DNA from 2 places in the Aminobacter sp. Piv2-1 genome. Region 2 is predicted to be linked to the other one. Evidence: predicted binding sites of a transcription regulator. Region 2 holds the regulator's gene; the other holds the start of a gene.

Region 1 (7,557 bases), on a different contig from region 2:
AACTTTTCCCTGACGCGCCGCGCCCTGGCGGGTGCGCCCGCCTGCGATACTCCAGCCACCAGGGTATTCGAGGATACCCCCACCCCTGACCCCTCCCCACAAGGGGGAGGGGAATATGCTCGCGACCATGCCGACCGCGGTCATCCTCATTCCGCCCACACCTATCATGGTCCGGCGCCGGACGGCGGTGCCGCCAGATCCCCCTCCCCCTTGTGGGGAGGGGTCAGGGGTGGGGGTACCTTTCAGCCCGCGAGCGCGCCTGGCACCAAACTGCTTCGCAGCCTGCTTGCGGCGAATCTGATCCTGTTCGCCACGGTCGGCCATTCTGCCGCCGGCGACGCGCTGTCTTTGCCAGCCGAGCGCAGCGACCTCAACCCCAAGGACAAGGCGCGCGTCGAAAGGATCGTCAGGCCGACGACCGACTTCTCCAGGGCCGAACAGTTCGAGCGCATGCAGGGTGGCGCCGGCACCTCGGAAAAGCGCGTCAACCAGGATGCGTTCTCGCAGTCCTCGGCCAACATAACCTTCGAGGAAGAAGGCACCTTCAAGCTCGGCAACGGCATGTTCCGCAAGCTGTGGGTGTCCTCCCCCTCCTCCACCCAGGCCTCCGACGGGCTCGGGCCGCTGTTCAATGCGCGTGCCTGCCAGAGCTGCCACCTCAAGGACGGCCGCGGCCATCCGCCGGAAGGCAATTCCGACGCGACCTCGATGTTTCTGCGCCTCGCCCGCACCGCAGAGACCGACGCGGAAAAGGCAGCACTCGCCGAGCGCAAGGTGGTGAACTTCCCCGATCCGGTCTATGGCGGCCAGTTCCAGGATCTCGCCGTGCCCGGCCTCAAGGGCGAGGGCCGCATGGTCATCACCTATGAGGAGGTGCCGGTCGAGCTGGCCGACGGCACCAGGCTGTCGCTGCGCAAGCCGAGCTATTCGGTCGCCGACCTCGGCTACGGGCCGATGGACCCCAAGACGACACTGTCGCCGCGCGTCACGCCGCCGATGATCGGCCTGGGGCTGGTCGAGCAGATCCATCCCGCCGACCTCCTCGCCAATGCCGATCCGGACGACGGCAACGGCGACGGCATTTCCGGCAAGGCTGCCATCGTCCGCGACGACAAGACGGGCGAGCTCGCCCTCGGCCGCTTCGGTTGGAAGGCGCAGAACCCGACGATCCGCCAGCAATCGGCCGGCGCCTTTGCCGGCGACATCGGCATCTCCACGCCCGACGTGCCGCAGCACTGGGGCGACTGCACCAAGGCGCAAGCCGATTGCCTCGCCATGCCCAACGGCGTGCAGGAGCGGCTCGGGGCGGTCGAGGCACCCGATCCGATCATGGACCTCGTCACCTTCTACTCGCAGAACCTCGCAGTTCCCGCCCGCCGCGACATCGACAAGCCTGAGGTGCTGCGCGGCAAGCAGATGTTCTACGAGGCGGGCTGCGCCTCGTGCCACACGCCGAAATTCGTGACCCGCCGCGACGCACCCAACAAGGCGCAGGCCTTCCAGCTGATCTGGCCATACTCCGACTTCCTGCTGCACGACATGGGCGAAGGCCTCGCCGACGGCCAGCAGGTCGGCGACGCTACGGGCGGCGAATGGCGCACGCCGCCGCTGTGGGGCATCGGCCTGACCCAGACCGTCAACGGCCACACCTTCTTCCTGCACGACGGCCGCGCCCGCAACCTCACCGAGGCCATCCTGTGGCACGGCGGCGAGGGACAGGCGTCTCGCGACCGCTTTGCAGCACTTCCCGCTTCCGATCGCGATGCCCTGATCAAGTTCCTGGAGTCGCTGTGATGGCCAGAACAGTGCTTGCGGCATCCATCGCAATTCTCGTCGCCCTGCCGGCCGCAGCCCAGGCCAACGAGGCTTCCGGCAAGGTGATCTCGGGCGCCATCGACGGCTTCATCCGTCCCGTCTATGGCCGGCTGGTCGGGGCGACCACTGATCTCGGCATATCGATGGGCAAGCTCTGCGCTGCGCCCTCCACCGACACTCTCGAAGCCGCGCGGAAGGCCTTCTCGAAAACCACCGAAAGCTGGTCCGAGGTCGAGATCATCCGCTTCGGCCCGATCACCGAGGAGAACCGACTCGAGCGCATGCTGTTCTGGCCCGACCGAAAGGGCACCGGCCTCAAGCAGGTGCAGGCGGCCATCGCCGACAAGGACGAGACGGCCACCGACGCCGCCAGACTCGGCGACAAGAGCGTGGCCATGCAAGGGCTGGGCGCTCTGGAATTCGTGCTGTTCGGCACCGGTGCCGACGACCTGGCCGGGGCCGGGGCAGCCTATCGCTGCTCCTACGGCAAGGCGATTTCGGGCAACATTGGCAAGATCGCATCCGACGTCGACGCCGCCTGGCGCGACGACAAGGGTTTTGCCGCTCAATGGAAGCAACCCGGCCTCGACAATGCGCTCTACCGCAACGCCACCGAGGCCATCACCGAGCTGCTCGAGGTCTATGTCAACGGGCTGGAGCTGGTGCGCGACGTGCGCGTCAACGGCTTCCTCGGCAAGGAGGCCACGGCCGACAAGCCGAAGCAGGCGCTGTTCTGGCGCTCTGAGGGCACCGCCGCCTCGCTCGGCGGCAACATCGCCGGCATGAAGGCGCTGTTCGACGCCTCGCGGTTCGGCTCGCTGCTGCCGGCCGACGCCCAGTGGATCGCGCAATCCATCGACTTCGAATTCGCCAATGCGCAGAACGCGGCGGCCGCCGTCAGCGGCCCCATCGATGCGGTGCTCACCGATGCCGAAAAGCGCGGCAAGCTCGCCTATTTCGGCGTCGTCACCTCCAGCCTGTCGGAGCTGTTCGGCACCCGCCTCGCCAGCGCGCTCGGGCTGACCGCCGGCTTCTCGTCGCTGGACGGCGACTAGAGCATGATCCCGAACCAAAGGTCCGCGGCAGCGAAAAGTGGACGCCGGTTTTCGGACAAGATGATGCTCCAACAACAACTGCGTACGCCCCTGTTCGATCGCCGCGACTTCCTCAAGGCCGCGGGCACGACCTTCCTGATGTCGCTCACGCCGGCGCAGCGTGCGCTGGCGCTCGAAACCGATGCTATGTTCGCAACGGCTTACCAAGCGCGTTCGGGCGAGTATGGCGTCGCGGTCTTGTCGGAGGCAGGCAAGATCCTGCACAGCGTCGCCCTGCCCGAGCGCGGCCACGACGTCACCTTCGATCCCATCTCGCGCAAGTCGGTGGTGTTCGCCCGCCAGCCCGGCACCTTCATGATGGTGTTCGACCACACCGGCCGGGACGCGCCGCTGACCATCCCGAGCATCGCCGGCCGCCACTATTACGGCCATGGCGTGTTCTCGCCCGACGGGGCGCTGCTCTATGTCACCGAGAACGACTTCGACAACGCCGCCGGCATGGTCGGCATCTACGACGCGCGCGACGGCTTCCGCCGCACCGGAGAGTTCCCGACGCACGGCGTCGGCCCGCACGAGCTGATCCTGCTCGGCGACGGGCGCACGCTGGCCATCTGCAACGGCGGCATCGAGACCCACCCGGATTTCGGCCGCGCCAAGCTCAACCTGCCCACCATGAAGCCGTCCTTGGTGCTGGTCGACCGCGTTTCGGGCGATCTGCTCGAGAAACACGAACTACCTGAAAAGCTTCACCAATTGTCGATCCGGCACATGGACATCGACGCCCAGGGGACCGTCTGGTTCGGCTGCCAGCACGAGGGGCCGGCGACGGAGAAGCCACTGCTGGTCGGCCGTGCCGTGCGCGGCCAGGAACTCGAGATGTTGGACATGCCCGAGGACATCCTCGGCGGCTTCCGCAACTATATCGGCTCGGTGGCGGCCAATCGCGACGCCGGGCTGATCGCCGTCTCCTCGCCGCAGGGCAATGCCTGGGCGACGATCGAGGCGAAGACCGGCAAGGTGGTGGCGCAGAACGATCTCGTCGAGGTCTGCGGGCTCGCGCCCGACCGGGACGGCTTCCTGGCAACGACCGGCGCCGGCCTCATCGTCGGCTCCGACGGCGGCCAGACCGACGATCCCGAGCATGTGTGGGACAACCACATGCTGCGCATCTGACTTGCAGCATTCGTAAGTCTGCACTTACGCAAAAGCTTAGATCAGCCCGGAGACGTCCGCATGGGCAACGGCCTTGCGCAGCACGGCGAGGAACTTGTCGCCGGCGATCCCCGGCGCGCCGGAATTGTCGATCTGAACATGGCCCGGGCCGGACAGGTCGTGCGGCGCGGTGCGGGCGAGGCGCGCCAAGACCTCGCCGCGCGATTCCCGTCCCCGTGCCGCGAGACGCGTCGCGAGGACCTCCGGCGAGGCGGTGATCTCGACCACGACGACGTTCGCATAGCGCGCGCGCAGCGCCGGGATGACGCCGCGCGAGGTGTTGGCGACGACGACCTGGCCGTTGGCGACGGCATCGTCGACGGCAGCCGGGATGCCGTAGCGCAGGCCGTGCGCCTCCCAGGACAGCGCGAAGGCGCCGGCTTCCTCGGCTTCGACGAAGGCGGCATCGGCCAGCGTGTCGTGATCCTCGGTGGCACCGTCGCTGTGGCGGGTGATGACGCGGCGGGCGAACTCGACATGGTCGTCGTCGCTCAACCGCTCGCGCACATAGGCAATCAGCGTGTCCTTGCCGGCGCCGCTCGGCCCTACGACGGCGACGAAGACGCCGTTGCGGACAGGCGATCCGATGCGGGTGAGTTCACGCTCGATCAATGCAGAAACCATCATGCGACGTCATTTCCTCCATAGCAGCCCCCGTGCCCCGGCGGCCAGCGCCGGGGACCGAATTAGGCGATTTGCATGACGGGATGACGAAGCGGCAATGACGGACAGGCGACAGCGGATCGTCCGGCATGCTACTCAGGCGGCGGCTCACCGTCGGCCGCAGCTTCCGGTGGAGTTGCCGCAAGCCTCCGACGGCGCATCTCCGTTTCGAATTGCTCAGGCGTGATAATGCCTTCGTTGACCCAGGCGCGCAGCCAGATTTCGTCGACCTGCGCCAATGCTACGGTGTTTCTGTCTGCCAATTCTGCCCTGTTGCCTCATGCCTGACGTGTGCCGCCCCCCGCGGAACACCGCCACGCCCGTCCGAGCGGGCATGCATGCAACATTAATACATTCTCATACACTCAAAACAAGAAGCATTGTATAACTGAATATATATTCGGCATCGCAAGAATTTATAATGTTTTGGCTTAGAGCCAGATATTTAAGATACTTGCGACAAAACATCGCTCTTATTTTCGCCAAACAGGAATCGACCATGCAAGATTCGCCGGCAGGCGGCCGGCGAAAGAAGATCAGGTCAGGCAGAGCGTTCGGCCTAAGCCGCCTTGTCGCGGACCTGGTAGTCCTTGATCGCGGCGAAGCGGATCATCTTCCAGCGCTCGGCCTCGTAGTTGAGCGAGAACTCGTGCTGGGCGAGATAGACCGGATCATTGTCGAGGTCGCGGGCGATGTCGCCGCGATGGCTCTCGACGAAGCGCTGCAGGTCGGCCTTGTCGTCGGCGCCGATCCAGCGGCAGACCGAGAAGCGCGACATCTCGAAATCGACAGGCAGGGTGTATTCGACGTTGAGGCGCTCCTTGAGCACGTCGATCTGCAGCGCGCCGACGACGCCGACGATGGCCGGCGATCCGTCCTCGGGCTGGAACAGCTGCACCACGCCCTCCTCGGCCATCTGCTGCAGCGCTTCCTTGAGCTTCTTGGCCTTCATCGCGTCGCCGAGGCGCACGCGGCGCAGGATCTCGGGCGCGAAGTTGGGCACGCCGCGGAACAGGATGTCCTCGCCCTCGGTCAGCGTGTCGCCGATGCGCAGCGTGCCGTGGTTGGGGATGCCGACCACGTCGCCGGCATAGGCCTCGTCGGCGGTGATGCGCGAGCGGGCGAAGAAGAACTGCGGCGCCGAAAGCGACATCGGCTTGCCGGTGCGCACCAGCTTGGCCTTCATGCCGCGCTTGAGCTCGCCCGAGCAGACGCGGACGAAGGCGATGCGGTCGCGGTGGTTGGGGTCCATGTTGGCCTGGATCTTGAAGACGAAGGAGGTCATCTTCCCTTCCGTCGCCTCGACCTTGCGCGTGTCGGCCTCCTGGGCGCGCGGCGCCGGGCCGAACTCGCCAAGCGCCTCGATCAGGTCGCGCACGCCGAAATTGCGCAGCGCCGAGCCGAAATAGACCGGCGTCAGATGGCCTTCGCGGAAGGCCTGGAGATCGAACGGCCGGCACGCTTCGCGCGCCAGCTCCAGCTCCTCGATGAAGGGCGGGCGGTCGTTGTCGGGCAAGAGGCCTGCGGCGCGGTTGGAATCCGGGCCGTGCACCGGCGTGCGCTCCTTCTCGTCGTCGCCGTGGCGCACCGCGTTCTGGGCGAGGTGGTAGGTGCCGGAGAAGGTCTTGCCCTGGCCGATCGGCCAGGTGATCGGGGCGGTGTCGAGCGCCAGCTTCTCCTCGATCTCGTCGAGGATCTCGAAGGTGTTGCGCGCCTCGCGGTCCATCTTGTTGACGAAGGTGATGATCGGGATGTCGCGCAGGCGGCAGACCTCGAACAGCTTCAGCGTGCGCGGCTCGATACCCTTGGCGGCGTCGATGACCATGACCGCGCTGTCGACCGCAGACAGCGTGCGATAGGTGTCGTCGGCGAAGTCCTCGTGGCCGGGCGTGTCGAGCAGGTTGAAGACGTTGTCGCCATACTCGAAGGTCATGACGGAAGTCACGACCGAGATGCCGCGCTCGCGCTCGATCTTCATCCAGTCGGAGCGCGTCTGGATCTTGTCCTTCTTGGCCTTGACCTCGCCGGCGAGCTGGATCGCGCCGCCGAACAAAAGCAGCTTTTCGGTCAGCGTCGTCTTGCCGGCGTCAGGGTGCGCGATGATCGCGAAAGTACGGCGGCGCGCCACCGCCTTTTCGATGTCTTCAGCCATCGGGGATTCCTTGTGATGGCGGGGCTTCTAACAGCCGTGGTCGCGCCTGTCGAGGAAATGGACGCACGGCGGCGCTGCTACGAGCTCGGCTGAATTCAGGACAGTTGCCGTTGGCGCGGCAGGCGCCTCCCTCTCCCTTGTGGGGAGGGAGGCATCAACGTCGCGCCATTTCTAAAGGTGTCATCCCCGCAGATCGAACCCGCCCTCGGCGACGGTCTCGCCATTGACGATCAGCTCGACGCGGTGGTGGCCGGGATAGTGCTTGCGGGTGGTGAAGTCGCGCACCGCCTGGCCGATCTCCAGCTCCTTGCGTCCGGCCGGCGGCAGGCTGATCTGCTTGAGCTTGAACACCTTCTTCGAAGTGCCGCCCGCCTTCTTCACGTAGTGGACCGCATAGTCGACCACGAGCTGCTGCGGCCCCTTGGCGGTCGAGACGATGCTGGTCTTGAGCGCGATGCGCCCGCCCAGCGCGATCGACGCGGGGGTCACGGCAAATGCCGCGACGTCGACCTCGGGCTTGCCGGTCGTGCCGATCAGCGCAAGAGCCTTCGGATCGCCCTTCTTGATCAGCGTCCGCAAGGCGTGGCGCACGATCCAGGCGGTGTTCCTGTCGGCCATGTCCCAGCCCGCCAGGCACTCGAGCAACAGATCCGGACTGTC
Region 2 (7,557 bases):
CGCCGCCTCGATCTACCTCGAGGAATTCGCCAAGAAGAACCGCTTCACCGACCTGATCGAGGTTAACATAAACAACCTCGCCGCAGTGCCGTCGATCGTCTTCGGCCTGCTCGGCCTCGCCGTGTTCATCAATTTCCTTGGCCTGCCGCGCTCGGCCTCCTTCGTCGGCGGCCTGGTGCTGACGCTGATGACGCTGCCGACGATCATCATCGCCACCCGCGCGGCCCTTGCCGCGGTGCCGCCGTCGATCCGCTCGGCCGCGCTCGGCCTCGGCGCCTCGAAGATGCAGATGGTGTTCCAGCACGTGCTGCCGCTGGCCGCGCCGGGCATCCTTACCGGCACCATCATCGGCCTGGCGCGCGCGCTGGGCGAGACGGCGCCGCTGCTGCTCATCGGCATGGTGGCCTTCGTGGCCGACTATCCGAAGACTCCCTTCGACCCGGCGACGGCGCTGCCGGTACAGATCTACATGTGGGCGAACGAGGCCGAACGCGCCTTCGTCGAGCGCATGTCGGGCGCCATCATCATCCTGCTGGTCTTCCTCATGGCCATGAACATCGTCGCCATCGTTCTCAGGCGGCGTTTCGAGCGGCGCTGGTAGGCGTGGACAAGGAGCACCCCTCTATGAACATCATGAGCGAGAAAACCCTCGAAAACGCGGTGAACGCCGAGATGAACAGACCCAACGAACTCATCAAGATGCGCGGCGACAAGGTGACCGTGCACTATGGCGAGAAGCAGGCGCTCTTCGGCGTCGACCTGGACGTGCGCGAGAACCAGGTCACCGCGCTGATCGGGCCGTCGGGCTGCGGCAAGTCGACCTTCCTGCGCTGCCTCAACCGCATGAACGACACCATCGACAGCGCCCGCGTCGGCGGCAAGATCACCCTCGACAGCGAGGACATCTACGATCCCAAGATCGACGTCGTCGAGCTGCGCGCCCGCGTCGGCATGGTGTTCCAGAAGCCGAATCCGTTCCCGAAGTCGATCTACGAGAACGTAGCCTACGGCCCGCGCATCCATGGTCTCGCCAAGTCCAAGGCCGATCTCGACCAGATCGTCGAGAAGAGCCTGCAGCGAGCGGCGCTGTGGAACGAGGTCAAGGACCGCCTGCACGAAGCCGGCACCGGCCTTTCCGGCGGCCAGCAGCAGCGCTTGTGCATCGCCCGCGCCATCGCGGTGTCGCCCGAAGTGATCCTCATGGACGAGCCCTGCTCGGCGCTCGATCCGATCGCCACCGCCAAGGTCGAGGAACTGATCGACGAGCTGCGCGAGAACTTCACCATCGTCATCGTCACCCACTCGATGCAGCAGGCGGCGCGCGTGTCGCAGCGGACCGCGATGTTCCATCTCGGCTACCTGGTCGAGGAAGGCCCGACCGACAAGATGTTCACCAACCCCGACGACAAGCGGACGCAGGACTACATCACCGGCCGCTTCGGCTGAGTGAACGCCGCTCCGATCACAAAGACGAGGATACGATCATGGGCGAGCACACAGTCCGGTCCTTCGACGAGGAACTCCAGCACGTCGACCAGGTCATCCGCGACATGGGCGACCTGTCGGCCACGATGGTGGCGAATGCCATCCGCGCGCTGCTGACGTCGGACCAGCCGCTGGCGCAGAACGTCATTGCCGACGACACCATCATGGACGCCAGGCAGCGCGATCTCGACAACAGCGCGATCACGCTGATCGCCAAGCGCCAGCCGATGGCGCAGGACCTGCGCGCCGTGGTCGGCGCGATCCGCATGGCGGGCGACCTCGAGCGCATCGGCGATCTCGCCAAGAACATCGCCAAGCGGGTGGGCGCCGTCGGCCAGTCGGCGATGCCGCGCAATCTGTCGCACTCGATCGACGCCATGGCGCAGCTGGTGCTCAGCCAGGTGCGCGGCGTGGTCGACCTCTATGTCGCGCGCGATGCCGAAGGCCTCAAGAACCTGCGCGCGGACGACCAGAAGGTCGACGTGCAGTACACGGCCGTGTTCCGCGAACTCCTGACCTACATGATGGAGGATCCGCGCAACATCACCGCCTGCACGCATCTCCTGTTCTGCGCCAAGAACCTCGAGCGCATCGGCGACCATGTCACCAACATCGCCGAGAACGCCTATTTCGTGGTCACCGGCACGCAGCTGCCGCTCAATCGGCCGAAGGTCGACGAAACCACGTCGCCCATGTCGGCCTGACATCTTCCGCAACCGCATGCGTTTGGCGCGGGGGCGCTGCACAGGTTAAATCAGCGCATGGTCCGAACCGGGCCGTGCGCCAGGACAAGGTACAGGCGATGATCGCTCCCAAGGTCATGGTCGTCGAGGACGAAGAGCCCCTTGGCGTGCTGCTGCGCTACAACCTCGAGGCCGAGGGCTACCAGGTGGAAGTGGTGACGCGCGGCGACGAGGCCGAACTGCGGCTGCAGGAAAACGTGCCGGACCTTTTGGTGCTCGACTGGATGGTGCCGGCACTTTCCGGCATCGAGCTCTGCCGCAGGCTGAGGATGCGCCCCGAGACCGAACGGCTGCCGATCATCATGCTGACGGCCCGCGGCGAGGAAAGCGACCGGGTGCGCGGGCTTTCCACCGGCGCCGACGACTACCTGGTGAAGCCATTTTCGACCCCGGAGTTCATGGCGCGGGTGAAGGCGCTGCTGCGCCGCGCCAAGCCCGAGGTGCTGTCTTCGGTGCTCAAGGTCGGCGACATCGTGCTCGACCGCGAGTCGCACCGGGTCTATCGCAAGAAGAGCGAGATCAAGCTCGGGCCGACGGAGTTCCGCCTGCTCGAATTCATGATGCGTCATCCCGGCCGCGTGTTCTCGCGCAGCCAGCTGCTCGACAACGTCTGGGGCGAGACGATCTACATCGACGAGCGCACCGTCGACGTGCATGTCGGGCGCCTGCGCAAGGCCGTCAACAACGGCCGCATGCCGGACGTGATCCGCACCATCCGCGGCGCCGGCTACGCGATCCGGGAAGAATAGCTGTCGGCAAACGGCATGGCACTGGCTGGACGATCAACCTGGCCAGTGTCCCAATGTCACAGGGGGCCGCTGCGCGCGCTCGGAGCCTTCGCGACAGCCAGCGGCACCGGCGCTGTCGCACCGACGTCTGGCGCCCTTTGCGCCGCCATGCCGTTCCAGCACTTTGTGGCGCTCAAATCATTGCAGTTCGACGCGTTTGTCCTGGCGCTGTCATGAACATAAATTCGAAGCTTCCGGTTTCTGGATGCTTTATTGTCGCAACAATCGCTCCCAAATCCATATCTCAAGCGGCGATTCCGTGACAGTGACAGTCGCGGATGTTCTTGAGATGACAATTTTTTGATTGGGGAAATACTCAAAATTGCCACTTTTCATGGTAGCTGGGGCACCGTGCGTAACTTGCTGTCGGCCATCTTCCTGGTGTTGGTCACCATTCTAAACGGACTGTCCCTCGAACGGGCAGCGGCCGAAGGCACGAATTTTGCTGCCGAGTTGCCGAGGGTGGCCGCGCAGGCGGAAATCACTGCCGTCGCCGACGAGTGTTTGCCGTCCCCGGACCGCTGCACCGTCGAATTGTCCGCCGAAAGCCTCGCCAGCCTGCACTGCCTGGGCGAATGCCCTGCCTGGCTGACCCATGTCGAGCCTGCCGCGCCGTTCCGCGCCGCGGCCCTGATGCTGCTTCCAGATCTCTTGCTGCGCGTCGGCTCGACCGCATCGCTGTTGCGGCCTCCCATCGCTGCCTGATTTTCAGCCGATCGCTCCTCGGTCCACGCCGACGAAGCCGCTCGAAATCAGCTGCGAAGGGGAAAGAGGATGACCTCCCGAACCCGCCCGTCGCCCACATGCCTTCTCGTGGCAACCGCGCCGCGAAATGCCGGATCGTCCCAAGCGCGCATGCGCCGTCACCGATCGGCTGATCGGTGACGATGGTTGCATTCGCATGATCACGACCGGGGCCGACCTCCCTGACCCCGTGTCGCCCTGAATGAAAGAAATGAGTCCAGGAGACTGCCTAATGAACACAGACACAATAGAAACCAGCGCCGCGGAGCCCATCGCGGGCGACGGCCCGGCATTGAGCCGCCGACGCTTTCTCACCGGTGCGGCGAGCTTGGGGACCCTCGTGGTGTCCGGCTGCGTCAGCACCCAGGAATCGGCCGCGCCGGTGGCAAAGGCACCGGTCGAACCGGCGCCGGTCGCCGACGCCAATGCCCTTGCGATGTACGGCCCGCTCCCGAACGAACGGTTCCCCATTCCCGCGGTCGACCTGAAAAAGGTGCCGAGCCGCTTCTATCGGCGGCAGGTCGACTACGTCACCGAAGAACCGGTCGGAACGCTCGTCGTCGACACGGAGAATTTCTACCTTCACCTCGTCCAGCCGGGCGGCAAGGCCATGCGCTACGGCGTCGGACTTGGCCGGGCCGGATTCACCTGGGCGGGCAGGGGCCGTATCGGCTGGAAGCAGGAATGGCCGAAGTGGACGCCGCCGGACGAGATGATCGCGCGTCAGCCGAATCTTGCCCAGTGGAGCGCCGACCGGGGCGGCATGCCGCCCGGCCTGACGAATCCGCTGGGAGCGCGAGCCCTCTACGTCTTCCAGGGCAAGGTCGATACGCTCTACCGCGTCCACGGCACGCCGGAGTACTGGACCATCGGCAAGGCGGTTTCGAGCGGCTGCGTCCGGCTGATGAACCAGGACATCATCGACCTGTACGACCGGGTGCCCAGCCAGTCTCCCATACTCGTGCTGGGCGACCCGACCCAACCCCACACCCACGAGGTTGCCGGCGGCAGCGGGCCCGCTCCGCAGGCCGGCTGATACGACGGTCACACCTGAGGTCCTCGCCGGGCGGCTGCGAAATGCCGCCCGGCAGACATGGAGCAGATCCGACATGAATGCCCGCATCATTGCCCTGGGGCGCGGAACCGCCATCGGTTGGCATGGACGCGCCATCCTGAAGGGCGCGGCCGCGGCCGCGTTGACCTTCGCTGCGCTCGGAACCGTTTCGGCACTCTGGGACAATCCGTTCTTTGTCCGGATGACCGCCGTCGCGGGCTGGGAATTGCCGGCCCTGGTGGTCATGTCGGCGTTGTCGGGGCTCTACATCGCCGTTCGGCGCCCCGTCTGCTCGGTGCGCCGCGCGGGGATAGGCGGCGTGACGGGCTTCATCGGCATCGCCTGCCCGACCTGCAACAAGATCCTCATGCTTCTGTTCGGGGGCGAATTCCTGCTGATGTGGTTCGACCCGATCCGCCCATTGATTTCCGCGCTCGGCATAGCGCTCCTCGCCATCGCTTCATGGCACGAGCTGCGCGCTCGTCGCGCGGATGCCGCTGACCCAACGCAACTGGAGTATCCCAAGTGACCGACATCCCCGCCGCTCCGGCCCGCTCCGGCCTCGTCCCTCTTGCCTGGCGCCGGATGCTGCTTCGCCATCTCGTCGTCATCGGCCTTTCGGCGGCGCTGATCTATGGGTTTGCCGTCGTTCACGGGCAGTGGAGCCCGATGCACCGGTGGAACCGCGCGTTCGCGGACGCGTCGCTCGCGCTCCTGGTGATCACCATGTCGATCGGGCCAGGGGCGCGCCTGTGGCCGGTGTTGCTGTGGGCGGTGGCCTATAGGCGCGAAACCGGCATCTACGCGACGCTTCTTGCGGCCGTGCATACGGTCATCATCCTCGGCGGCTGGGTCGAGTGGGATTTCGCGCGGCTTTTCGGCTACGAAATCATCCCGCAAACGGGCGAGTACGTGATGTTCCAGCAGGGCTTCGGGCTTGCCAACCTGATCGGGATTGCCGCCCTGGCCTACGCACTCATGCTCATGTTCACCTCGAACGACCGGTCGATCCGTCTGCTCGGCACCTCGGTCTGGAAGTTCTTGCAGAACGGCGCAACGGTGCTGTGGGGGCTTGCCCTGGCGCACACGGCCTACTTCCTGTTCATGCACTTCCTGAGCTTCCATCGCCCGACGCCCGAGCCGAACCCGCTGCAGTGGCCCTTCGTGGCGGCGATATTGTCGGTGCTCTTGCTGCGCGCCGCGGCCTTCGTTTCGACCTGGGGCAAGAAAAGGAACAGTTCGAGGTGATGGCAGCCCGGCGCCTGACCGCGCCAGTCCGGTCAGGCGACGCCCGCCTGGGCACGGCGAAGGGCCGTGCCGGGTGCGAAGATCTCGTCGTCGACATAGAGCAGGGCGCGCATCATGCAGCCTTCGCGGATAAGCGGCACCTCGTTGGGCATGGTGTCGAAGGAGATCGCCCTGGAGTGGGTGCCGCCCGCCGTCTTGGCGATCGCGGCCCGCACATATGGCTCCATGACGTCGAAGGCGGTGGCGCCGACGCCGACGAAGGCGAGCGGGGCGGGGTCGAAGAGCGCGAACATGGAGCCGAGGCCGAAGCCGATCGCCTCGCCCGCCTTGCGGAAGGCTTCCCGCTCCGGCCCGTCATGGTCGCGCGCGGCATCCGCCAGGGCGATGATGTCCTCGTCCGAGAGGTCGGCGAGCGGCTCGGCGTTCTCGTCGCCGAGCCTGGCGTTGCGCCAGATCGCGTAGTTGCCGGCATAGGCCTCGATGCAGCCGCGCCGTCCGCAGCGGCACAGCGCGCCGTCCGGGCGATGGATCATGTGGCCGAATTCCGCGCCCGAGGACTGGGTGCCGGTGAAGAGCTCGCCCTTGACCACCAGCCCCATGCCGATGCCGTGCGAGAGCAGGATGGCGATGAAGTCGTCGCGATAGCGCGAGGGGTCGCGCCAGCGCAGCGCCTCGGCGATCATGTTGCAGTCGTTCTCGACCGTCACCGGCACGCCGAATTCCCGCTCCAGGCGGTCGGCGAAGGGGATGTCGTCGTGCGGGGTGATGGGCGACCACAGGAGCTTGCGAGAGCCCGAATCGGTGACGCCTTGGACGGCCACGGCGATGCGCAGCACCGTGCCCGCGGCCTCGCCGCAACGCTCGGTCAGCCTGCGCACCATGCCGATGCACTCCTCGACCAGGGCTTCGGCCTGCATGCGCTGGGTGACGAGCCGGCGGGTCTCGGCGACGATGGTGTTTCCGGCATAGTCGATGACGGCGGCCGAAAGGCTGTTGAGCGAGAGCACCACCGCCACGATGGTCGCGGCGCCGGGGTCGAGCGCCAGGCCGACCTGGGGCCTGCCGCGCTTCAGGAGCGCCGGCTCGCTACCCTTCGATTCCGCGAGGATGCCCTCGGCGATGAGATCGGAGGAAATGGTGGAGATGGTGGAATGGCTGAGGCCGGTCGTCGCCGCGATCTCGGTACGCGACGGCTGGCCGGCGCGGCGTACCGCGGAAATGACCATGGCGCGGTTGCGCTTCCTGAGATCGTCGTGACGAATTCCGACCGACATGAGCTCGCTTCCTCCCGGCGAAGAGTCGCCATGGTGACCGGAGGGCAGGCTGACTCTCACGCATTATTGATTGTGACAGAAGCCAAACCAAATGTCTTTATTTATTTCGCGATCCGAAAAAAATAGGGAGGCCAGTTGAAAGGCGGTTGACACCGGTCGACCGTTGATACAGTATTTTTTCGAGGCTCGAAAAAAAGAGCTTCTCCAAGGGCTATGGCAAA

The links. The regulator PhoB, encoded in region 2, activates phosphate uptake and scavenging genes when phosphate is short. The targets are predictions, from matches to a motif close to TGTCATNNANCTGTCAT.
Positions count from the first base shown of each region.
Region 1: a site for PhoB is predicted at 4,804-4,820, ahead of phnN (phosphonate metabolism protein/1,5-bisphosphokinase (PRPP-forming) PhnN). Genes of this name have one in related genera too.

Region 1 covers NZ_JARKMU010000015.1:20,450-28,006, forward strand. Annotated here, with positions in the region: gene AmiPiv_RS22695 (di-heme oxidoreductase family protein) at 1-1,794, shown strand, start outside; gene AmiPiv_RS22700 (imelysin family protein) at 1,794-2,870, shown strand; gene AmiPiv_RS22705 (DUF1513 domain-containing protein) at 2,949-4,043, shown strand; gene phnN (phosphonate metabolism protein/1,5-bisphosphokinase (PRPP-forming) PhnN) at 4,080-4,709, opposite strand; gene AmiPiv_RS22715 (peptide chain release factor 3) at 5,305-6,897, opposite strand; gene AmiPiv_RS22720 (DNA alkylation repair protein) at 7,078-7,557, opposite strand, start outside.
Region 2 covers NZ_JARKMU010000006.1:64,272-71,828, reverse strand. Annotated here, with positions in the region: gene pstA (phosphate ABC transporter permease PstA) at 1-601, shown strand, start outside; gene pstB (phosphate ABC transporter ATP-binding protein PstB) at 625-1,446, shown strand; gene phoU (phosphate signaling complex protein PhoU) at 1,485-2,189, shown strand; gene phoB (phosphate regulon transcriptional regulator PhoB) at 2,288-2,977, shown strand; gene AmiPiv_RS12575 (hypothetical protein) at 3,317-3,721, shown strand; gene AmiPiv_RS12570 (L,D-transpeptidase) at 3,993-4,796, shown strand; gene AmiPiv_RS12565 (hypothetical protein) at 4,870-5,343, shown strand; gene AmiPiv_RS12560 (hypothetical protein) at 5,340-6,062, shown strand; gene AmiPiv_RS12555 (ROK family protein) at 6,095-7,336, opposite strand.